Regions from separate parts of the Alkalibacterium putridalgicola genome, predicted to be linked through region 2. Evidence: a T-box and tRNA genes for the amino acid it is inferred to sense, from the RefSeq annotation. Region 2 holds a T-box; the other holds one or more tRNA genes.

Region 1 (12,311 bases), 950 kb from region 2:
AGTGGATCAAATGAAATCAGGTCAGAAAGGTGAGATGGCATGAAAAAAGATAATGAACCAAACAAATCGGACTTTAAATCTAAAAGAGATGCAGAGAAAATATCAGCCTCTGATGAGGTGGTGGCTCCGGACTATAGTTTGCCCAATACGAGTGCACCGAACAGTGCACCGAACCCAAATGCCTCAATGGCTTATGGTAAAGACAGACCCGTGAAAGAAGGGCTGGATGAATCTCAAGTCGCGGCTCAAAAAGCCAAAGGCGAGACGCCGGGAAATGAAGTCGAAGCATCCCTGAACCCGGATGAAGAGAACATCGAAGAAGAAAAAACAGATCAGTAGATTGAAAGTGCCTAAATTATTTTAGGCGCTTTTTTTACGGATGGATGCATTAATTAATCGTCTGGTAAATGGTATACTTAGTAAAGAAAGAATCGAGGTGCAGGTCATGAATCGACGAACAGAATCAGAAAAAAATGAACCATCTCTCCCAAATTTAATTGAACTTGGTCCGAGCAAGAAGGAAATTAAGCCAAGTGAGAAAAAGAATATCACCCTGGAAGATGTAAAAAATCTGAAAAAAGATGACACAGAAGAAACAGATGCAGAGTTTGTCATTACAAAAGTGCAGGCTCAGAAGGCTAAGAACCGGTACAATATCTTCATCAATGATTCGTATGCCTTTGCTGTGGATGATTCCATACTGGTGAAGCATCGTCTCATTAAAGGTAAAGAACTCGACAAAGAAATGATCGAAGAGCTAAAGCAGCAGGGAGAAATGAGCAAAGCTTATCAGGCTGCGCTTCATTATTTGAATTACAAAATGCGTTCAGAAAAAGAAATCAGAGAACATTTGGCCAAAAAAGACTATGCAGAGATCGATGCGGTCATTGAACGCTTAAGAGAACATCTACTGATCAATGACATGGAATATGCTAAGAGTTTCGTTCGTACCAACTATAAATTGAAGACAGAAGGGCCGAAAAAAATCGAACGGTCACTATACGCGAAAGGTTTGTCGCCGGAGGAAATCGCTTATGGTCTGGAAGAATATTCAGATGAGGATCAGCTGGAGAATGCCAAGAAACTGACAGAGAAAACACTGAAGAGACAACGAAATAAATCGAACCGGGAAATCGAACAGAAAATCAAAGAGCAGTTGATGATAAAAGGCTTTGACAGAGATGTCATCGCACAAGTGCTGGAAGACATGACGTTGGAACAGCCTGAAGAAGATGAGTATGATGCGTTAGTCAAACAAGGGGATACAGCGTACAGGCGTTATGCGCGTAAACATGACCCCTATGGTGCTAGACGTAAAACCAAGGCTTTCTTGTATTCAAAAGGCTACCCGTTTGACTTGATCGAACAATTTTTATCAGAAAAAGAGGGAGATTCGTGAAACAGAAGGATTTATTAGAAAAAAACGAGATAACCATGTGGTCCGAGGAAAAAATACGTGATTTCCGGGCGACATTACTGCAGTGGTATGATGAGAATAAAAGAGATCTACCCTGGCGCAGTACAAGTGACCCTTACTATATCTGGGTATCTGAAATCATGCTGCAGCAGACCCAAGTGGATACGGTGATCCCCTATTATAAACGGTTCATAGAAACCCTGCCGACCATTGAAGATCTGGCCAAGGCATCAGAAGAGACCCTGTTGAAGTTATGGGAAGGACTGGGGTATTATTCGAGAGTAAGGAATATGAATGTGGCGGCCAATCAGATCCTGGAAAAGCATGAAGGAAAGTTTCCGACGGCACATAAAGATGTTCTGACTTTGAAGGGAATCGGTCCTTACACAGCCGGAGCTGTAACCAGCATCGCCTTTAACCAGCCCCAGCCTGCTGTAGACGGTAATGTGATGCGTGTCTTGAGCCGGCTGTTCGAGATCGATCTGGATATCAGCAAGGCCTCTACGCGTAAGGTATTTGAGGAAATGATCCGGCGCTTGATCGATCCCGATCGGCCGGGGGATTTTAATCAGGCCCTGATGGATCTGGGAGCGACCATCTGCACGCCGAAGAATTATTCGCCGGAAAATAGTCCGGTCAAAGAGTTCAATGCTTCCTACCTCAATAAATCCTGGGAAAAATACCCGGTGAAAAAGAAAAAAAACAAAGTGACGGAACAGACTTACTATACTGTTATGGTAAAGAATAAAGAGGGGGAGTACCTTTATAAGAAGCGTCCCAGTAAAGGGGTACTTGCCGGCATGCATACACCTCTCATGATCGACCGAAAGGACCTGAATGAGGAAGGATGGAAAGCGTTCAATCAAAAAGAGCTTTACGACAGTCGTCTCAGCCAGGAACTGGAACAGATCATAAAGGAGACACATGATCTGAAAGTGACGGTGAATGAACAGCCAAAAGGAGTCGTTGCTCATGTCTTTTCACATCTCAAGTGGGAGATGATCGTATTCGAAGCAGTATTGATTGAAGAACTGAGTCATTCTTCCGAATTGAAATGGATACACGCCGACCGGTTCGATGAAGAAATGTTTCCTATGCCAACACAAAAAGTCAATAAACTGGTCAACACCTTAACGCTTTTTTAGTAAATCTTATTTTAAATCCTTATTCATTATATTATCATCCATCGTTTATGATATAATGACACATGAGATTGAAGGAACAAGCTGCACCATGTAAAAAAGACTAGAAAGTTGGTAAAAAGATGACATTTCCAAAAGAAGGGGAATTCATCACAATCAAAAGTTACAAACATGATGGGAGTCTGCATCGGACATGGCGTGACACAATGGTGTTAAAAACAACTGAAAACGCGCTGATCGGCTGCAATGATCATACTCTGGTCATCGAGTCTGATGGTAGAAGGTGGAAAACGCGTGAACCGGCCCTCGTTTATTTTCATAAGCATTACTGGTTCAATATCGTTACGATGATCCGCCAGAAAGGCACATCTTATTATTGTAATATGGCGTCTCCCTTTTTGATCGACGAAGAAGGGGCCAAGTATATTGATTATGACCTGGACGTGAAGGTCTTTCCTGATGGAGAAAAACGCTTGTTGGATGTCGATGAATATGAGGAACACGGCAAAAAATGGGACTATCCGGATGAAATAGACTTGATTTTGAAGGAACATATCAAAATATTGGTCGACTGGATAAATGAGGAAAAGGGGCCCTTTTCTGAAGGGTATGTCGATTTATGGTACAACCGTTACAAACAGTTAACGGGAAAAAAATGATTGTGATGCGAACAGTAGCAAGACGTCAATGTCTGCTGCTGTTTTCCTTGTCTAGTTTTTAAAAAGCAGCAAATTTAAATAGAGAGGAATAAGCAGTGTGAAAAAAAGTGTGATGATGATGCCATTATTATTCACCGCAGTACTGGGTACTATCTTTTTTGGTCGACGTTACTCTGCAGGCCAGAGTGAAGAAATGGCTGAAGAACAGATGACGGTTTCTCAAAGAGAGGATGAAACAGAAAAGCTTGCAGTAGAACAAGTGCCTGACAACGGAGATAAACTACCCGCAGGAAGTAGTCCGGCAGAATTGCTGGAATATTATGAAGCAAACAGCGAAATCCTTTCACTTTACCAATACTTAGATTATGTGTCATTGAAAAAGGAAAACGTAACGCTTGCGTATTATGGTGAGATCGATACAAATAATACCTGGGTCAGTAAAGTGACTGAAAAGATGCAGGACTCAGTCAGTGGAGAGTTCACGATGATCGATCTAAGCTTTCCAGGCTATGATTCATACGAATTATACATAGAACAGACAGCTCAAACAGTGGCCGACGAGGACCCGGATGTCGTTATATATGGCTTGCCGGCCTTGTCTGATCAGATGAGAGATATGGGACTGGAAGAAACAGAAGAGTTCATGAGCTATGTCCTTGACCGGCTTTTAATGATAGAGGATGCAAAACTCATAACTCTTGAACCCTTCCCGGTACCTGGACAAATGAGTCAGTTGAATTCACGTTCTCTGGATTACAGGAACTATATAAGCCGGATGCAGAAGGTGAGTGAAGAGTACAACCTGCCTTTAATACCTTTACATGCAGATTTCACTGCTGAAGTCCCAGAGGATCAACTCGATGATTATTATGATGAGACGAATGAGTTGAATGAAACAGGTAACGAGCAGGTGTTCTCATTATTAGATGATTGGTTCAGCGAAGAGATGTAATGAAACAAAAACAGGGAACCCTTTTATTTAAGGGCACCCTGTTTTTTAATGTAACGAGCGGATCTCAGACTGATTATCTGGATGATTTGTTTTAAAACTGCTGACAAGCTTGTTCAAGTGCTGAAGCTGTTCCTCATACTCGAGGACCGATGACATGAGATGGATCACGGTATTGCTTTGTCCATAGTCATTTTGAAGATAAGACTCCAGACTGGCTTCGTTGAAAAAGGAATGCATGAATGTTTTCCTCAAATCAGATTTGTAAGCGATGAAATTCACTTCTTTTGGCAGCACACGACCGTTCCACTTTAAGATGATCTGTTCATGAGCCGACATGAGCGTCTCAAGCCTCTCCCTTAATAAGGTACGTAACTCTTCAGGGAAATGATTGTAAACATGTTCTGACTTATGAAGAGTTAGAACAAGAAAATAGGCGGATTCTGTTGTACGAATGAACTGGCGGTATATAACCAGGGTCCGTTTGAAAGACTGGCCCCGTTTCTTTCCTAACGGATGCCATTCACCGTCTTTCAAGAAACTGAGCAGACGCTTCATTTCTCTTATCGCTTGTTCGATGGATTCAAGATCTGTACGCATAAGTGAATACTGACTGTTTTTCCTCAGATTCACACGCATGAACCGGGTCAGATCATCAGTTACCTGATTAGTGGTGTGAAAAAGTTTTTCTTCATAGTTTGGTGGCAAGATGACACGATTGACAATAAAGGCGACGGCTACCCCTGTGAATGTAGCCAGGACTCTATAAACGGCATTGGAGAGGATATCCCCGTCTGTCGAGAGCATAATGATGATCAGAGTCATGGCGGACAGACCGATCACATTATTAAGTTTCAGCTGATGCAAAAGAGAAATAAGAATGGCTGTTGCCACACTAACGACAATGAAAGACGTACCGAACCCTAAGGCCATGATGACAGCGACAACGCCTCCGATAGTATTGGCGACAAGTCTTTCCTTAAAGGTGGTGAAAGATCTTTTTACCGACGGCTGCATGGATGCAACGACAGATATCCCGGCCAGCGAAAGCACCTCATACATGCCGAGTAAAGAAGGAATCAGTAAAGCAAAAAATACGGCGATACTGGTTTTAAAGGTTCTTGCTCCGATTTTCATAAACTAAAGTCACAACTTTCCTGATTCATTTTTGTTTGTTACATTATACTACAAATCCTTCTCTAAATTCATTAAATTAGAAACTTGCTATTTTAACAAATGTATGTGTAAAGTATACATATTCTTGCAAAGTTTGTATTAAAACTGTATCATTTGAGTATACAAGTAAACTAATGAAGGATTGATAGAGATGAGTTATTTAGTTGAACAATCCATTGAACGGTTAAAATACAACAATGTACGAATCACGCCTCAACGCCATGCGATCTTAGAATATCTGATCGACCAGGATAGTCATCCTACTGCTGATGAAATATATAAGGCTTTAGAAGTAGATTTCCCAAGCATGAGTGTCGCAACAGTATACAATAATCTACGTTTATTTACCAAAATGGGTCTAGTGAAAGAAATGATGTTCGGTGACAACTCCAGTCGGTTCGATTTCGCTTCGACTGAACATTACCATGCCATATGTACACGATGTGGTAAAATCGAAGATATCTATTATCCAGGACTGGATGATGTCGAAGTCGTTGCCAGCAACTTAACAGGATACGATGTCAATTCACATCGTCTGGAAATTTACGGCTTATGTCCTGACTGTCAGGAAGAAGTCGGCGAATAACTGGTACGAAAGTGTACCGGGTCATTATGATATAAGAAAGAGCTTTTGAGTGTGGATAGCTATCCAGATTCAGAAGCTCTTTCTATCTTTTCAGGGCAAGTAAAGGTCTTAACTGCTATGAACAGTTAATGGGTGGTATAATGAAGAAATATAAGCAGAGTATCAAAAAAAATAGGGAGTCTATCCGGCTGTATTCCTGGTGTCGAATCAGAAGAAGATGGGGAAAAGTTTTCTGATCGTGAACCTCAGAGAGAAACGACACCGTCCGGAACACTAATATTTTTTTCGAGCTGATGACTGTAGTACAATGGTTGTATGAACTAATCAGTTGGAAGGGGACAAACAAATGAAAGATGTTATGATTATCGCAAATCCTTCTTCTGGTAAAAGAAAAGCTGAAGAATATGCAGACGACATGGAAAAAACATTTTTAAAGCACGAGCGAAAAGTAGACATAAAGTGGACGGAAAAAATCGAAGATGTATCCAGATTTTCCATTCAAGCCAGTGAGGAAGCATATCAGCTCCTGGTGATTATAGGCGGGGATGGTACAGTGTCGGAAGCTGCCAATGGATTGAGCAGCCAGAAATATCGGCCTGCTATGGGGATCATCCCAGCAGGTACAGTCAATAATATAGCCAAGGGTCTGAATGTTCCCGCTGATCCAGCGGAAACGATCGCACAGATGCCCCGGTTCAAAGAAAAAAAAGCTGATGTCGGCAGAGTCAATGACCGGATATTCCTCAGTTCTGTTTCAGCTGGACCAGTTCCGGAAACGGTGTGGGAAGTCAGTGAAGAACAAAAAGGTAAGTTCGGACAGGCTGCTTACTTTATGGAAGGAATAAAATCTCTAAGAGACGAAGAAACATATGCAATGGAACTGACTATTGATGAAAAGAAGGTCGATATCGATTTGAATTTACTTCTTGTCGGCGTAAACAGCTCGATCGCAGGCATTCCGAACTTCTTCGATGAAGCAGAAGTCGATGACGGTAAGCTCTATTTGTTTGGATTGAAACGTTCGACTATCGGACAGAAACTGACGGTTCTGCAGGCACTGCTTTTCAGTAACAAAGAGTTCAATGATATGCAGGATGTTGCTTTTACCGTATCATTTAAACGAGCTGTTTTCACTGTGAAAAATAAAGAGACGTTCACAACAGTAGATGGTGATCAGGGCCCGGCCTTCCCGATCATTGTGGAAATACTCCCACAGCATTTTACTTTTCTTGTGCCTGTTGATGATTGACAGGGAGAATCGCATCTTCAGATATATAGTTAATGCTAGTGTGGCAAGAAGAGGAAAGTCGGGTCATTCAAAAAATCGAAACAAAAATCACTGAATAGATTGACACATCTTTGTAACCATGTTACGATATAACAGTTGCTGAAGAAAAAATTTATCCGCAATAGCTCAGTTGGTAGAGCGCATGACTGTTAATCATGATGTCGCAGGTTCGAGCCCTGCTTGCGGAGTTTCAATATGGAGAATTGTCCGAGTGGCTGAAGGAGCACGCCTGGAAAGCGTGTATACGGTTTTTCCGTATCGAGGGTTCGAATCCCTCATTCTCCGTTTTTTATTTTTACCGGCCCCTTGGTCAAGCGGTTAAGACACCGCCCTTTCACGGCGGTAACACGGGTTCGAATCCCGTAGGGGTCATACATAATGAAATTGGCGCAGTAGCTCAGTTGGTAGAGCAACGGATTGAAGCTCCGTGTGTCGGCAGTTCGACTCTGTCCTGCGCCATTCAACTTAATATTCTGGAGGGATAGCGAAGTGGCCAAACGCAGCGGACTGTAAATCCGTTCCTTCGGGTTCGTAGGTTCAAATCCTACTCCCTCCATTAGTTAGGGGTATAGTTTAATGGTAAAACTATGGTCTCCAAAACCATCGATGTGGGTTCAATTCCTACTACCCCTGTTCAGTAAATTTACTAGTGAATCTTCTGGATTTTTATGGTATACTATTTATTGAAAAACCAATATGGCGACTGTGGCGAAGTGGTTAACGCACCGGGTTGTGGTCTCGGCATGCGTGGGTTCGAACCCCATCAGTCGCCCTTATATTGGGCTATAGCCAAGCGGTAAGGCAGCAGGTTTTGATCCTGTCATTCCTAGGTTCGAATCCTAGTAGCCCAGTAAGTTTGAAACTCAATGCAGCTGCATTGAGTTTTCTTTTTATTTAAATAAATAGGAAAGAGTGAATATGATGACAGAAAAACACGGGAAGTTTTTTATTATAATGGGTATCCTGATATTCCTGCTTTCTCTTTATGTAGTTACCAAAGACCCGATCATTGGTGGAGTTGGAGTTCTGATAGGGTTATGGAATATGCTGATGGGTTACCGGACCTCTAAAGGAAAAACATTTTTCACACCAAAAGATGAATAGTAAAAAGGAAGAGACAAGGGTCATTGACGATCCTTGTCTCTTCCTTTTTATTTACATGTTATTCTTCATCATTAGTATTGGTTGACTCATCGGAATCATCGGGTGTTTCATCGGTGTTATTCTGATTATTAGAAGTATCTTGTTCAGGATTTTCGTCTCCATCTGAGGTTTCTTCGTCCTGATCCTCATCAGACGGAGGAGGGGTACCGTTTCCGGCATCCTCTTCCTGGTCTGATTCTTCATTATCATTATTCTGATTGTTATCAGTGTTTGTTTCTTCGTCTTCCGAAGGATTATCTTCTTCCGGTTCAGTTTGAGGTTCTTCTTCAGTCTCTTCCTCTTCCGGTTCTTCTTCCACAGGTTCAGGTACCGTCACCGTTGTGGTAGCTTCCGGACCAGTGGAGTCATAAGCTGAAACGGATAATGTGATAGTCAGATCGCCTGCCGGAGGTCCAGTCAGCGTGAGTTCATTATCTGAGAGAGTGCTGGACTCGCCGTCAATAGAGAGGTTATATGAGACGCTTTCGTCTTCATTCTCGAGGGTATATTCATCCCAAGTGACAGTCAGTTCGTCGTTCTCTTCATCGTATTCAGCTGTCAGTCCTGTCGGTGCTTCCAGTTCTTCACCGTAATTCAGTGATTGTTCAGTTGGCTCAGTTCCTTCTACAAAGAGTTCCGTGACTCGTTCACTTTCTGGTGTGTTTGGACCAGGAAGCTGGGCAGGGTCTGTTCCATCTTCAACCGTTACTTCTGTAACTGATGAAGGCATCTGCCAGTCAGTGTTTTCGACATCTTGAGAAACATACTGCATGATTTCTCTATAGATATGACGGGGGAGGAGACGAGAGCCGTCATTGAAGGTCAGATAACCCTTTCTGTTATTGTCATAGCCAGTCCATACGGATAAGGAGTAATTAGAGGTATAACCGGCGTACCAGGAAGCAGGCACAGCATCTGAAGGATATCCCAATTCGCTTAATTGTTCATCGGTGAAATTGGTCGTTCCTGTTTTTCCAGCCTGTGGGATGCCACCCAAGCCTACAATATTATTGTAATTGGACGCGACATCTTTCAGCATATCCGTCACCATATAGGCAGTATAATCAGACATGGCCTGATTCGTTTCTGGAGTCAAATCGATTTCCTGTCCGTCTTGAGTGATCACTTTAGAGACGGTATAGGGTTCGGTATACTGTCCGCCATTTGCAAAAGCTGCATATGAGGCCGACATTTGTAAAGGAGACATCTGTCCACTTATAGCGTTAGAAGGAACCAATTCGCCTTCTAGAGACATCGGATCGATCGGGATACCTAACTGGGTCATGAATTCTTCGACTTGATTCATCTCCAGATCTTCATTGAAAAGTTTCGCCGTCGGGACATTCCGTGAGTCTACCAGAGCTTCTCGCATGCTGATTTGACCTCTGTACTGACCGTCATAATTTCTCAAGGAAGTCCCATCCGGGTAACTATAGGCTTCGTCAACAACCTGATGATACGTCGAGTATTTTAAATATTCGATCGCCGGACCATAAGTCGATAAAGGTTTGATCGTTGACCCAGTAGCCTTGGTTTGAGTGGCGCGGTTAACCCCTCTAAGGACCTCTGTATTTCTTCCGCCACCCAAGGCTCTTACTTTTCCTGTATCAGCTTCTACTAGGGAGACTGCCGCCTGAACTTCGTCATTGATATAATTCACATATTCATCTGAATTTAATACATCAAAGACGCGCTGCTGGGCATCTATATCGATATTGGTCTCTATAGTCAACCCTGCGGTAGCGGGATTTAAATCTGTTTTTTCTTCTACTTCATCCAATACACGCTGGACATATGAATCAGTGACTAAGGCAGTGTTGTCTGACTCACTTAATTCAACGAGCCCTGCATCGATCGGTGTGTTATAGGCTTGTTCAGCTTCTTCACTCGTGATGTGGCCCTCTTCAGCCATGACACTGATTACGGTGTCCCGTCTTTCTTTTGCAAGTTCAGGATTGGCGTAAGGGCTGTAGCGGTTAGGCGCTTTGGCCATGCCGGCGAACAGTGCGGCTTCATGGATCTCCAGCTCACTGACTGATTTACCATAATATTCTTCTGCCGCAGTAGCCACGCCGTACACGTTACCGGCCATATGGATTTTATTCAAATATAAAGTCATAATCTGTTCTTTAGATAATTCGCGCTCCAGCTGCAGTGCAAGCCAGGCTTCCTGAGCTTTTCTCTCCAGAGTCTGGTCTGCTCTTGTTGTAGAGAAGACGGACAGTTTGACCAACTGCTGGGTGATGGTGCTTCCGCCACCAACGATCTGTCCCTGGTTCGTAACGTAACCAATAGCCGCCCGTGCGATACCGATAGGGTCTATCCCCATGTGGTCATCAAAACGCTGATCTTCAATGGCCGTCATGGCATCAGTCATCACATCGGGGTATTCATTGGCTTCAGCATACTCACGGTTTTCACCGCCGAGAGTATAGAAAACATTGCCGTCTTTATCAAGCAACTCTGATGAGAATGTTCCAACCAGATCTTCTTCGGTCAGTTCAGGTGCAGATGATGCATAGTAAGCAAATAAGGCTCCACCGGCCACGACAACGAGTAAGAAGACAGTGATAAAGGTCAGTATAATACGTTTGAACCATTTTTTCGGCTGCTTCGATTCTTTTTTCTTGGTATTTTTCTTATAGTCTTTACGAGACATTTTATCTTTTTGTGACATGTTACGCTCCTTTACTTTCTACTTAGTTGAAATCCAGTAAAAAGGTTCATTTCATTTCGTTTCATTAGAGAATGACTTTACACTATTTAATGAAGAGAGTCAATAAAGCTGTATTTTTCTTAAAACACTCTTAAGCATTTCGTTCACTGATCAACTGATCCACAATTTTTAAATAAGGCAGACGCGGAGAGAGGCTATAATTGATTTCGAACGCATCCGTTTCGATTTCTTTTAGAGGGATCGACTTCTTTCCTTTTTCCTCAAGCTGCTGATTCCACCATTTGTAAAGCAGCGGGAAATTCAGTAAAAAGACCCGATTCAAGGTGCTGAACCGGATAATAACGAAGCAGACCCCGCCATGCTCATGACACATCTCCATATGAGTCAGCTGATGGTCATGAAAATTCTTCAATGGAAAAGACGTTTTGTTGCGCGTTTCTTTGGCTTCAAAATCGATATAATGCCCTTTATAGATCCCATTATAGTCAGTGGTCGAAGCGCGTTTGTAGTAAGCCTCGGTAATCTTAGCTGCACTTCGTCTGGGGTAATCCACGTTGACCACCTGGATGGGGATGGGCTTTTTATGAATGACTGCTTGTTTTCGCAAAAGATAATAATCATTCGTCGCGTTCAAATCTTCTTCCAATGTCATTCCGCGATTACTGTAAGACACTTTCTTTTTCTTTGGTTGATTTTCATTCGTCTTTTTGTCATTATTAATACGATAAGGTTTACCGTTAGGGTACCGAATAGTCATTGTGTTCACAACCTTAAATTAAGTTAACTCTAGTTTACCAAACAACGACAGGCGAATGTAGAATGGAGGACAAATTTATTAAAAACTTATATGTTAGTGGTTACCGATCCTACGAGCTGTCTATTTTTCAGGCAGATGATCCCAAGATTGATTACATCAAAAAGTTTTTCAAGCGAAAACTGATCGAATATATCGAAGAGGGACTTGAATGGGTGATCATATCAGGCAATCTGGGCACAGAGCTATGGATGGGTGAAGTCGCACTGGATCTGAAAGGCGATTACCCGGAGCTTCGCCTGGCCGTTCTGCTTCCGTATACGAACTTTTCCAGCAAGTGGAATGAAGTGAATCAGATGTACTACAACTCGATCATTGAACGGGCTGATTATATCAACTATACATCAAATCAGGACTACGCCAATCCCGGTCAGTTGAAGAACAATCAAGCCTTCATCGTAAAAAACACTGATGGCTGCCTGCTGTTCTATGATTCCGAACACGAAGGGAAAGTCGGTTA
Region 2 (12,311 bases):
GGCGATCACTTTTCCCGCCTGTTTGGCCAGCTGCTCCGTCAAGGCGCCGATCCCGGGACCGACTTCGATCACAGTTGTGCGTTCGGAAACTTCTCCCGCCTCCACGATATTTCTCAAAATATTGGTGTCGATGATAAAATTCTGTCCCAGACTTTTCTTTGCGGAAAGTCCGTATGTCTGCAGTATTTCTTTGGTGCGATTGGGTGTTGCGATATCTTTATGCGTCATTGTCTGCTTGTTCCTTTCGTATCTTCGCTAATGCCTCTTTTACATCGTCCTCTGAAAAGCCGAACATGGTCAGACGTTTCTTCAGCTGTTTTCCGTTTGTATAGCCGATGCGCAGTTCTTCACCGAGCGCTTCCCGCAATGCCCGCGCTTTATCCGAGCCGATCAGTCCCTCTCTGATCAGGAAAGACTGACTCACAGTCTCTTTTGCATCGATACGTTCTTCAACGACCTGATCCAAGGCTTCGCGGATGTCCTCCACCGATGCATGTTCGATGCCAAGACTTGCTTTCACCGACTTCCTGTGACGGCCCTGGTCCTTTGTAATAAAGGCATGCTTCACGCCGGGGACGTGCATCGAAATGATTTTACGGATCTTCTCGCCCGGCCCGTCCGGATCAGTGAAGACGATGACACCCCGGGTTTCCTGGGCTAAAGCGATCTGTTCAATGATTTCCTGACTGATCGCAGATCCCCGTGTTTCGATCGTGTCAGCGTCGACCGCTAGAGCCAGACGCTTCGTGTCGTCTTTCCCTTCCACCACGATAATTTCTTTGATCTTTTCCATTACTATCTCACCTTATTCTTCCAGTCTGAATAGACGCATAGCATTTTGGGTCGTCTGCTGAGCTACTGCCTCAAATTTCAGCCCGCGCTGTCTGGCGATCTCTTCGGCTACGTACTTGACATAGGCCGGCTCATTCCGCTTGCCCCGATTAGGCATCGGAGCCAGATAAGGGGCATCGGTTTCCACGAGCAGCTTTTCAAAGGGAACAGCCTTCGCCACTTCTTTCACTTCGGGCGCATTTTTAAACGTAACGACCCCGCTGAGTGAAATGTGCATGCCGATATCCAGGAATTTTTCCATCCAGTAGGTATCCAGATTGAAGCTGTGCATGATTCCGCCAGTATCTCCGGCATGTTCTTCTTTGAGTATTTTATAGGTATCTTCTGTCGCATCCCGGTTATGGATAGAAACCGGCAGGCTCAATTCTTTCGCCACTCGGATCTGACGTCTGAAGGCATCATGCTGGACAGGCTTTGGGGCTGTGTCCCAGTAATAATCCAGACCCATTTCACCCATGGCAACGATTTTATCCCCTGTCAGCTGTTCCATCAGCTGATTCTCGACCGCGTCTGTATAGGTCGCCGCTTCAGTCGGGTGCCAGCCGATGATGGAATAGACGCCCTCGTAAGTTCGGCTCAATTCCAGGGATTTTCTGATCGTTTCTGTATCAAAGCCGACCACCGCCATGCGGGTCACCTGATTCTCCCTGGCCCGTTCGATGGCTTCTTTTTCTTCACCTTTAAACCGGTCGACATTTATATGTGTGTGTGTATCAAAAAGCATGATTTCTCTCCTTTGTTTGTCTCACTCGTCTCCTTCAGAATACACTATAAACAGAAAAATTCCAACAAAGTCAAAAGACGCATCTTCTCTCTTTGCTGGAATTCCTGATTACGTTATAGTTGCGTTAAGCCACGATGGACCCATTCGGCATATGAGCCGGCGCTTCGATCACAGTTAAATTACCCTCTGTATCTTCAGCAGACAGGATCATGCCCTGGCTGATCTCGCCGCGCATTTTTCTCGGTTTCAAGTTGGCTACGATGACGACTTTCTTCCCGACCAGTTCCTGTGGATCAGGATAAAAGGCTGCGATCCCTGACAAGATCTGGCGGTGGCCGCCTTCATCTCCGGCATCCAGTCTGAATTTCAGCAGTTTATCTGCCTTTTCAACTTTATCAGCCGCAACGATTTCCGCTACTTTCAGCTCCATGCGGTCAAAGACGTCGTACTTGATTTCTTTGTCTTTCACCGATGTCAATGTCGTTTCTTCGGGATCGAATGCTTCCATATCTTCTGACTCTCCTTCATCTGTAGAGGTCGGGCTCATCCAGCTTTGGATGACTCCCGCTTCTTCTTCCACATCTAAACGCGGGAAGATCGGTGTGCCTTTTTTAACGACCGTATTTGCTTCTTCATGTTTCATAAATGACACATTATCAAAAGCGACATCCGCTTCTGAGAACCCGAGCTGTTCGGCCACGGCTTTCGACGTATGCAGCAGGATAGGCTGAAGCAGCACGGCCGTGATACGCAGGCTTTCAGACAGGTGGGCCATGACACTGGCTAATTCCTCCCGCTTCGTTTCATCTTTGGCCAGTACCCATGGCTCTGTTTCATCAATGTACTTATTGGAACGTGAAATGAGCTTCCAGACCGACTGCAAAGCAGAACTGAACTGCATCTCTGACATGTTGACTTCGTATTCATCAACTGTTTCCAGAGCCTGCAGACGTAGAGCCTCATCAAAAGACGTGACATCTCCTTCATAAGCCGGGATCACGCCGTCAAAGTATTTATTGATCATGGCAACTGTACGATTGACCAGATTCCCCAGATCATTGGCTAAATCATAGTTGATCCGTGAGATGAAATCTTCCGGAGTGAACACGCCGTCACTGCCGAAGGTCACTTCGCGCATCAGGTAATAGCGGACCGCATCCACGCCGTAGCGTTCCACAAGTTTTTCAGGATAGACGACATTGCCTTTGGACTTGGACATTTTACCGTCTTTCATCAAGAGCCACCCGTGTCCGAAGACTTGTTTAGGCAAAGGCAGATCGAGTGCCATCAAGAGGATCGGCCAGTAGATCGTATGGAAACGGACGATCTCTTTACCGACCATGTGCACGTCAGCCGGCCAGTATTTTCTGAACGTTTCCGGCTGCTCGTCAAAGCCGCCCAGATCCGGATCATAACCTAGTGCTGTGATATAGTTCGTCAGGGCATCGATCCAGACATAAACGACGTGTCTTGGATTGGAAGGCACTTCAACGCCCCAGTCAAAGGTCGTACGTGACACAGCCAGATCTTCAAGACCCGGTTTAATGAAGTTATTGATCATTTCCTTTTTGCGAGATTCAGGCTGGATGAACTGAGGATGCGCGTCATAATATTCCAGCAGACGGTCGGCATACTTGCTCATTTTGAAGAAGTAAGACTCTTCTTTCACCCATTCGACTTTGTGCCCGCTTGGAGCTACTCCGCCGGTCACATTGCCGTCTTTGTCTTTAAAGACTTCAGCCAGCTGTGTTTCCGTGAAAAACTCTTCATCTGAGACTGAATACCAGCCGGCATAATCGCCTAGATAGATATCGCCCTGGGCCAGGAGTTTTTCAAAGATCTTAGCGACCACTTCTTTATGCTTGGGACGAGTGGTACGGATGAAATCATCATTCGAAATTTCCAGAGTCTGCCATAGAGACTGGATGCTTTCTGCCATCGCATCGACATATTCCTGAGGCGTCTGGTTCAGTTCTTTTGCCTTTGTTTCGATTTTCTGACCGTGCTCATCTGTCCCTGTGAGATAAAAGGTATCGAAGCCTTTCAAACGTTTGTAGCGAGCCAAAACATCGCAGGCAATGGTAGTATAGGCATTACCGATGTGCAGCTGGCCGCTCGGGTAGTAGATGGGAGTTGTAATATAAAATGACTTTCTTTCAGACAACTTAATGTCCTCCTTTGATTTACTTTAGTTTGAACTTTTATTCGCTGTGCATTAAACATTTCTTAACTAGTATAGCACAGGAAACACTGCTGAAAAAGAACGGAATAAAGGGGTCTCAGATCAGCCCGAAATGCTTCAGCGCTTTTTCGATCCCGTCTTTATCCACATCGTCCGTCACATAATCGGCGATCTCTTTGACGTTGTCCCAGCTGTTCCCCATGGCGATACTGGTTTCTACATATCCCAGCATTTCCAGATCATTGGGGCTGTCTCCGATGGCGTAAGTATCTTTCAGGTCCACGCCGACATGATTCAGATAATGTTCGATCCCCGTCGCTTTGGAGATCCCTTTACTGATGACATCCACGGTATAATGATTGGACCTGGCAAAATTCAGCATACCGAAGGCTTCTCTGTACTGTTCTTCTTCCTCCTGCGAGGTTTCAATAATGACCTGATAGATGGGTTTTCCTTCATAATCTTCCGGTTTGGGCGGCTTTTTGATCAGACGGCTGAAGAACGACAGCTGAATGGAGCCGGGGACCAGTTTCACAAGCCCCTTGAGCAGCGTCAGGACTGAACTCCTTTTAGCCAGCGAGACGATGGAATTACTGAAAATATCTTTAGCTCCGCACAAAATGATGCCGTCATTCTTATCCACTGCCCGGTCGATGAGCTGATCGACCGTTTCTTGTTCGATCGGGTTATGATAGACGACTTCGCCTTCGTGGACCACGAGTTGACCATTCATGGCGATATAGCTGTCGATACCGAGTTCACGGCGGACTTCTTCGATGAGAAGGGGGGCACGACCTGTCGAAATGACAGGCATTACGTTATTTTCTTTTAATTTCTGGATGGCACGTTTGGTCGACTGTGGTATATTGTTATACTTGGTCACCAGCGTTCCATCTATATCAAGAAAAACTATTTTTGTCATATGCTAGGCTCACTTCCTTTAAAACTTCAATTCCATTGTATCATGTCTAATCATGCGGACCTATAAGAATACAGAAAAAGAAGGCAGATACTGAGAAGTCCTTCGACTGTCGTTCTGCCTTCTTCTCTATTCTATTGTTTAGTTGTGATGCTAATCGACTTCGTCGGGATTGGCCCAGACGATTTCACTGATGGCATCGATGATGTCCTCACCCAAGTCCAAGGCAAGCAGTGCACTGATGACTCGCGCGCTTGATTTGCCTCTAATGATCGTATTGTAGATTTTTTCTTTCTGACTCGCCGGAAGCTGTGCGCGATCAAGGAATCGGAACAGCTCACCATGCATATCATTCTGTTTCAGCTTCACTTCTTTTAAATGAACGGTATAAGTGGAATCTATCGGCTGTTTAGGTATGACGACGTTCGTCACTTTACCTTTGCGGAACACTTCAACATCGACCTGTTCATCATTCACATAGACTTCCGGCATCTTCTGACACGCAAAACCGATCAATGATAAAGTGAACTGACGCTCAGCCGGCAGGATATCCTGATTGCCTTCAGGCGCATTGATCTGGAATATCGACCATTCGCCCTCTTCCTCTTTCCAGATCAGAGACATTTTCGTGGTCACTTCCTCCAGACCTTTCCCTAATCCGTCATCTTCATATAAAGAGAAGCTGCCATTGTCCCCGGCATACACTTTCACTTCCATATGTTCGGGGTTATTTGTGTGATTACTGTAGCTCTGGTCAAGTGGAACGATCCCTCCGGCTTTCACAAAGACCGGATAAGCAGACAGTGAACGGTACATGTCTATCATACGATCGCCTTCATACGCCCGGTTGATGAAGAAATCATACCAACGTCCTTCTGGAAGCCACACTTTCACTTTACCTAAGCGCAAGTCGTCCCTTAAAGGCTGCGTTACAGGCGCAACGATCATCTGGGTCCCGAAATAATACTGATTCGGCACTTCATACGCTTCTTCCTTCCATGGGTAATGGTAATACATCGGTCGTATCAACGGAAAATCATCGAAGTGATTGATCACATTCATCGTATACAGATAAGGGACCAGGCGATGTCTCAGCTGCAGGAATTCCGTCACGATTTTTTCTGCATTGTTACCGTAGCGCCAAGGTTCTTTTCCGCTGAACTCGCCGTCTTGACTGTGCAGCCGGTTGATCGGAGAAAAGACGCCGAACTGGACCCAGCGGACAAAGAGCTCATTGTCTTTCTTTCCACCGTAATGTCCGCCGATATCATGACTCCACCAGCCATAGCCGACATTGGATGCCGTCGCTGTGAAATAAGGCTGGAAATTAAGTGAATCCCATGTCGCAGCCGTATCTCCGGAAAAGCCGATCGGATAGCGGTGTGAACCTAAGCCGGCATATCTTGAGAACACGAGCGGACGGCTCTCGCCTCTGCCGTTATCAAGGAAGTGGTAGTGATTGAGCATCCATAGTGGATCCAGTCCTTCCACTTTTGTGACACTCCCCTGCTGCCAGTCGATCCACCAAAAGTCGACCCCGATCTCTTCATGCGGGTGATGCAGATATTTAAAATAGGCATCTAAAAATTCATGATTGGCGATATCAAAATTGATGGGTTTTTTCTCTTCGATATCAACGCCCAATTCCTTAGCCATCGGTTCATACATCTCTTCATAAGGCTGTACCCCGTTCGCCGGGTGAAGGTTCAGCGTCGTACGCAGCCCATGGTCGTCAAGCCAATCAAGGAATGCCCTGGGATCAGGGAACAGATCCGTGTCCCAGGTGTACCCTGTCCAGCCGGAGCCGTATTCAGGCGGAACGTCTGTGAGATGCCAGTCCATATCGATAACGGCGACTGAAAAAGGAATATCCCTTGTTTCAAATTCTTTGATCAGACGCTTGTATCCTTCTTGAGAATACGGATAATAACGGCTCCACCAGTTCCCTAAAGCGTATCTAGGCAACATAGGCGTTTTGCCTGTCAGATGATGGTAGTCTTTCAGGGTTCCCAGATAATCCCGGCCATAACCGAAGAAGTACATATCGGTGATCCCTTTGGGTCTTTTTTCCACCCAGCCGTCATCTGTCAGCCGCATGGATTTACTGTCGTCAAAGACCGAGTACCCGTTCTTGTTCATAAGCCCTTCTTCAAGTTCAATAGCTCCATCCGCAAAGTCGAGCGTCCGAGCCGTGCCTTTCAGTGTGTCCGGACGGTCACCGAAATACCAAGTACTGTGGTAAAGACTATAGTTCCCGATGGCTTCTATTCTAAGATTGTTTTTAGTAAAGCCGCCTTCTTCCTTATGAAAGATGAGGTGAGCTTTGGCGGTGATGATCTCGATATATTCATCATTTTCTTTTTTATTAAATTCTGGTGTATGGAAATTACGATTTAAAACCGTTTGAGTCGCACGGTCTTCAAATTCACCATGCTTATCATACTCTATACGAAAAAGCGCAGAGGTTAAGACTGTAAACCGGTAATTCTTCCAGATAACCTGAGATTCAACTGGAGCTTCTGGCTCCCTATCTAAATTAAACACTTCTTTTCTTCTCTTAACCAAGTGTCTTCATCCTTTCTCATTCACTCTTACTTATATTTTAGCATACACCAAATATATCTCCACTTAAAAACAATTCAAAAGGTTAATAAACTAACGGAAACGTTTTGGGCTCCTCGTCCACTTGCCAGGTGGTTATAGACGGTTGACTTATACCCTCTAATCCCTTATACTAACTGAGATAAATACTTTCAGCGATGAACAGGCGCAGTAGTTTTTCTGGTTTTTGTAAGAGAGCGGATGGCTGGTGAAAATCCGTATGATCAGATAAAACGAAGTACACCTCGGAGCTTTTCTCTTTTGAGCGCGACCCGGCGTTATGGGGATGAGTGAAGTCATTTTTTTATTGACTTTGATCTGGGTGGTACCACGGCATTGTTCGTCCCGGCAAAAAGCACACACTTTTTGCGGGGCTTTTTTTATTGCATACAATCATGAAAAGGGAGAATACGTGAATATGAATATACTAGACGAACTGGAATGGCGCGGAGCCATCAACCAGCAGACAGACGAAGAAGGTCTGCGCGAACTGACCAACGAGAAAGATATCGCCTTATACTGCGGGATCGACCCATCAGGTGACAGCATGCATGTGGGACACTTGATACCCTTCATGATCCTGAAACGATTCCAACTGGCGGGACATAGACCCGTTATCCTGATCGGCGGCGGAACAGGATCGATCGGAGACCCCAGCGGACGTAATTCCGAACGTGTCCTCCAGACCATGGACCAGATCGAGATGAACGCTAACAAACTGAGCAGTCAGATGCGCCAGCTGTTTGAGGCTGGTTCAGAACACTCCGGGATCAAACTCGTCAATAACTATGACTGGCTGAAAGAACTCTCTTTCCTGGATTTCCTCCGTGACTTCGGCAAGGAATTCAATATCAATACGATGCTGGCGAAAGACGTGGTGTCAAGCCGTTTAGATACTGGCATCTCCTTTACTGAATTCAGCTATCAGATCATCCAGTCTGTCGACTTCCTGCATTTATTCCAGAACGAAGACGTGCAGCTGCAGATCGGCGGTTCCGATCAGTGGGGCAATATCACGGCCGGACTGGACTTGATCCGTAAAAAAGAAGGCGCAGAGTCCAAAGCCTTTGGACTGACCATTCCCCTGCTTCTGAAAGCAGATGGCACAAAATTCGGTAAATCAGCAGACGGCGCGATCTGGCTGGATCCTGAAAAGACGACCCCTTACGAATTCTACCAGTTCTGGTTCAACCAGGATGATCGTGATGTCGTCAAGTACTTGAAGTACTTCACTTTCCTTTCAAAAGAGGAAATCGAAACTCTGGCTGAACAAGTAGAAACCGAGCCGCACAAGCGTGCCGCTCAAAAAGCTTTAGCTGAAGAAATGACACGTTTTGTCCACGGTCAAAACACATTGGATGAAGCCATCAAGATCAGTCAGGCACTCTTTTCCGGCGAGATCCAGGAACTGACAGCGGACCAGATCGCCGCCACCTTTAAAGATGTGCCGTCATCAGAAGCACCTGCCGGCGAACATGGTTTGGTCGAGTTTCTTGTGGATATCACTAAAATCGAACCGTCACGACGTCAAGCACGCGAAGACATCAAAAACGGTGCGATCCGCCTCAAGGGGATTCAAGTCAAAGACATCGATTACATCGTGACGGAGGACGACAGCTTCGACGGCCGTTTTGTTATCGTGCGTAAAGGTAAAAAGAAATACTTCCTGGTTCATTTAGTTTAATAGATACACAGACGAAAAAAACGATCCCGCCTTCAGAGAAAGAAGGCGGGATCGTTTTTTTCTATTAACTAAAGCATTTTTTAATGTAGAGTTCATAAAAGCCGGTTTCACTTTTATGAACTCCTCTGTATTTATCTTTCAGGTTGAGAGAAGAACTGGCTTCTTTTAGCAGCTGCTACCGAAATGTTCACAGGAGTTCATAGAAGATTGGCCATCTTTTGGCAACACTTTAGTCTTTTACCATCGAGTTATAAGAAGACACCCCTTCTTTTCATAACTCCGGGCCTGTTTTGATTTGGGATACTAGAAAAAGACCCTTCTTCTATTAACTCGCTCTTATTTTCTATACTCAGTTCATAGAAGTTACCTCTTCTTCTAGTAACTCGACAGCTTTGGCTGCTTCTGTTCCTATAACATTTATACCCTTCTGCCAGCTTCCTGTGGATGACTACGCGAATTAACAAAAGACGACCTTCAGAAATCAAAAAAAAGACCGAATCACATTCACATGTGATTCGACCCTTATTATTTTAGTTGAAGAAGTTTCTGATCGCTTCCCATAACTGACTGAAGAAGTTGCCGATCTGGTCGATCAGACCGCTGTCTTCAGCGTCCTGCCAGACATCTCCGAAACGGTCTCTGATGTTCGTGGACAGATTCTCCAGTTGTTCTCTTACTTGAGCAGAATCGATGGCCCCGGTCTGCTGATAGCGTTCAAAGAAAGCCAGCAGGCGGTCGATCTGTTCCTGACTGATCACGTTCTGCAGATCATTGTTTTCCAGCGCTTCATTGATGATGCGCTCAATATCTTCACGTGTAGCCAGTTCATTCTGCTGTTCGCGGAGTTCGGCCAGCTGCTGTTTGATCTCAACGATCGCCTGATCAAAGCGGGAGGTATCGAATCCTTCTTCCCCGGTGTTCGCCTGAGCGATATCGTTGGTCGTTTCCAGTTCTTCCTGGGCCACTTCCATACGGTCCTGGTCCAGATCTTCACCGTTCACGTCAAAGGCTTTATAAATACCGGTCAAAGCACTTTCGCCGGTAACAGGACGGATACTGGCGACCATGATGGTCACATCTTCTACACCTGCTGTGATGGCTGCATTGGCATACTGTTCTTCGGTTATTTCCGTGATATCATCCGGTGTTTCGATCAGGACACTGACGCCGTCGCCTTCATCCTCACGTTGAACCAGAACGGAGGAAATCATGCTGGCCGTGTTGCCAGATCCGGTCCCCAGATAATTCTGCAGATCTTCACCTGTCACATCCACGCCTGCAACGTTTTCTCTGCTATCGATCCCCAATAGATCCGCTGTTTCAGCGATCTGAGCCTCATCCAGCCCGCCGCCATAAACAAAGGTTGGCAGTCCCCAGGCTTCATCCACCACACTTGTATCGATGCCTTCAGAAGCATTGACAGTCGACATCGGAACCACTGACAAGACACTCAATGCGGTAATATAACCAAGTTTTCTTTTTAATTCTTTAATCATCGTTTTCTCTCCTTTAAGATAAATGCATTAGATCAAATGCACATATAGTATACCACCCTCCTTCACTTTTGACTATTCACACTATAAATGATCAACCTATATAATGACTTTTAAACTGAAGAAAATAAGAATCGATCAATAAGCTGATAGGACGATTCAAACTATTACCATTAAGGGAAAGAAGCATCGACTTTATAGCCGATGCTTCTTCATCAAATATTTTCAGTTTATTATAAGCCGTTCAGTGCATCTTCAACAGACTTATCTCCTGTGACCAGATCAAATGACTTGTGGTAGGTGTTTTCATTTTCAAGAGATGCAGCCAGGACTTTAGCCACATCGACCCGAGGGATACTGAATACATCTGAATCGGTAATGACATCTTTGGCAAGGACTTTGCCGATCGATTCTTTGTTTTCAAGCATTCCCGGACGCACAATGGTATAATTCAGACTTGAATCCATCAGCCACATGTCTGCAAAGTGCTTCGCAACATAATACGGCTTGAGTTCTTCATTCCATCTGTCCCGATCATCGGCCCCAAAGGCACTGACCATCACAAAACGGTCGATTCCGCTGGCTTTGGTCGCTTCAATGACTTTCACTGCTCCGTCCAAGTCGATCAGCAGAGTCTTATCAGACCCCGTACTGCCGCCTGAACCGGCTGTAAAGACCACAGCATCGATATCAGCCATACGCTCTTTGATTTCACCTACAGAGTCTTCCAGATTGCCTAGTCTTGCTTCGACGTCCTGTTCTTTGAATTTTTCTACCTGTTCTTCTTTTCTGACAAAAGCGACGGGCTTATGTTTCCCTTCATCCTTCAACTCATCCACTAAGTGTTGTCCGATCTGACCATTCGCTCCAACAATCAATACATTCATACTATCGCTCCTTCGTTTTTAAACTCTATTATAACCATAACAAAAAGAAGACAGGATAACCAAAAGGACGCTTAGTTCCGGTCACTGTCTTCTTTTTGTCACTGAGTCTTTTTCTACCAGCTGATAAGTCAGACAGGCAAGTTTCTTAGTAGCGGGATCTTCCACGATATGTGCATCGATATCGAATACCGAACGCAGGACTTTATTGGTCATTACATCTCGCGGGGATCCGGCTTTGATGACTTCGCCATCCCGCATCGAGACGATGAAATCCGAAAAGCGGGATGCATGATTCAAATCATGCATCACCATGACGATGGTTTTCCCCTGCTTTTTGTTCAGTCGTTCCAAAACCTGCAGGACATCGAGCTGATGGGCGAGATCCAGATAAGTGGTCGGTTCATCAAGGAGCAGGATGTCTGTATCCTGAGCCAGAGCCATGGCGATCCACACACGCTGACGCTGACCGCCCGATAATGAATGCACAAACCGGTCAGCATACTCGAGCAGATTGGTCTCTCCCAATGCCCAGTGGATCATTTCCCAGTCTTTCGCTGTCAGCTGGCCGAAACCTTTCTGATAAGGTGACCGTCCATATGACACCAGGTCTTTTACCGTGATTTCCTCCGGAGTATGGGGAGACTGTGCAAGAATGGCGATTTTCTTAGCGATGTCTCTGGTCGACTGCTTGTGGATCGCTTTACCGTCAAGGAGGACTGAGCCGTGTGAAGGTTTCAGTATCCGTGCGACAGTTTTCAGCAGCGTCGACTTGCCACAGCCATTTGGACCGATGATACTGGTGATCTGAGATTCAGGGATGATCAAATCCATCTCTTCTATAACTGGTCGTTTCCCATAGCCAACTGATAATTCCGTTGCTTCAATCCGGGACAAAACATCCCCTCCTCCTGTTAGTCGTTTGCGATACTGTCTTCAATATGACCGAGGACCTGTTCATTTGCTGTCGGT

What was found. The T-box of region 2 lies ahead of tyrS (tyrosine--tRNA ligase). A T-box ahead of a tRNA ligase gene usually reads a tRNA of that ligase, here a tRNA-Tyr.
Region 1: it has a tRNA-Tyr gene. The T-box ahead of tyrS (tyrosine--tRNA ligase) is inferred to sense a tRNA for this amino acid. The anticodon was not compared.

Annotation. Positions count from the first base shown of each region.
Region 1 covers NZ_CP162615.1:1,432,237-1,444,547, reverse strand. The annotation lists gene AB4027_RS06805 (general stress protein) at 1-1, shown strand, start outside; gene AB4027_RS06800 (hypothetical protein) at 40-339, shown strand; gene recX (recombination regulator RecX) at 380-1,399, shown strand; gene mutY (A/G-specific adenine glycosylase) at 1,396-2,562, shown strand; gene AB4027_RS06785 (DUF402 domain-containing protein) at 2,682-3,218, shown strand; gene AB4027_RS06780 (hypothetical protein) at 3,316-4,170, shown strand; gene AB4027_RS06775 (aromatic acid exporter family protein) at 4,216-5,304, opposite strand; gene AB4027_RS06770 (Fur family transcriptional regulator) at 5,495-5,929, shown strand; gene AB4027_RS06765 (diacylglycerol kinase family protein) at 6,276-7,178, shown strand; tRNA gene AB4027_RS06760 (tRNA-Asn) at 7,333-7,405, shown strand; tRNA gene AB4027_RS06755 (tRNA-Ser) at 7,415-7,502, shown strand; tRNA gene AB4027_RS06750 (tRNA-Glu) at 7,518-7,589, shown strand; tRNA gene AB4027_RS06745 (tRNA-Phe) at 7,604-7,676, shown strand; tRNA gene AB4027_RS06740 (tRNA-Tyr) at 7,693-7,773, shown strand; tRNA gene AB4027_RS06735 (tRNA-Trp) at 7,780-7,850, shown strand; tRNA gene AB4027_RS06730 (tRNA-His) at 7,917-7,989, shown strand; tRNA gene AB4027_RS06725 (tRNA-Gln) at 7,997-8,068, shown strand; gene AB4027_RS06720 (hypothetical protein) at 8,136-8,321, shown strand; gene AB4027_RS06715 (transglycosylase domain-containing protein) at 8,380-11,037, opposite strand; gene recU (Holliday junction resolvase RecU) at 11,168-11,794, opposite strand; gene AB4027_RS06705 (DUF1273 domain-containing protein) at 11,857-12,311, shown strand, end outside.
Region 2 covers NZ_CP162615.1:478,050-490,360, reverse strand. The annotation lists gene rsmA (16S rRNA (adenine(1518)-N(6)/adenine(1519)-N(6))-dimethyltransferase RsmA) at 1-228, opposite strand, end outside; gene rnmV (ribonuclease M5) at 218-793, opposite strand; gene AB4027_RS02545 (TatD family hydrolase) at 806-1,576, opposite strand; gene metG (methionine--tRNA ligase) at 1,701-3,740, opposite strand; gene AB4027_RS02535 (Cof-type HAD-IIB family hydrolase) at 3,856-4,680, opposite strand; gene AB4027_RS02530 (TIM-barrel domain-containing protein) at 4,831-7,242, opposite strand; T-box leader at 7,428-7,629, shown strand; gene tyrS (tyrosine--tRNA ligase) at 7,697-8,962, shown strand; gene AB4027_RS02520 (DUF1002 domain-containing protein) at 9,493-10,458, opposite strand; gene AB4027_RS02515 (SDR family oxidoreductase) at 10,689-11,342, opposite strand; gene AB4027_RS02510 (ABC transporter ATP-binding protein) at 11,424-12,236, opposite strand; gene AB4027_RS02505 (ABC transporter substrate-binding protein) at 12,254-12,311, opposite strand, start outside.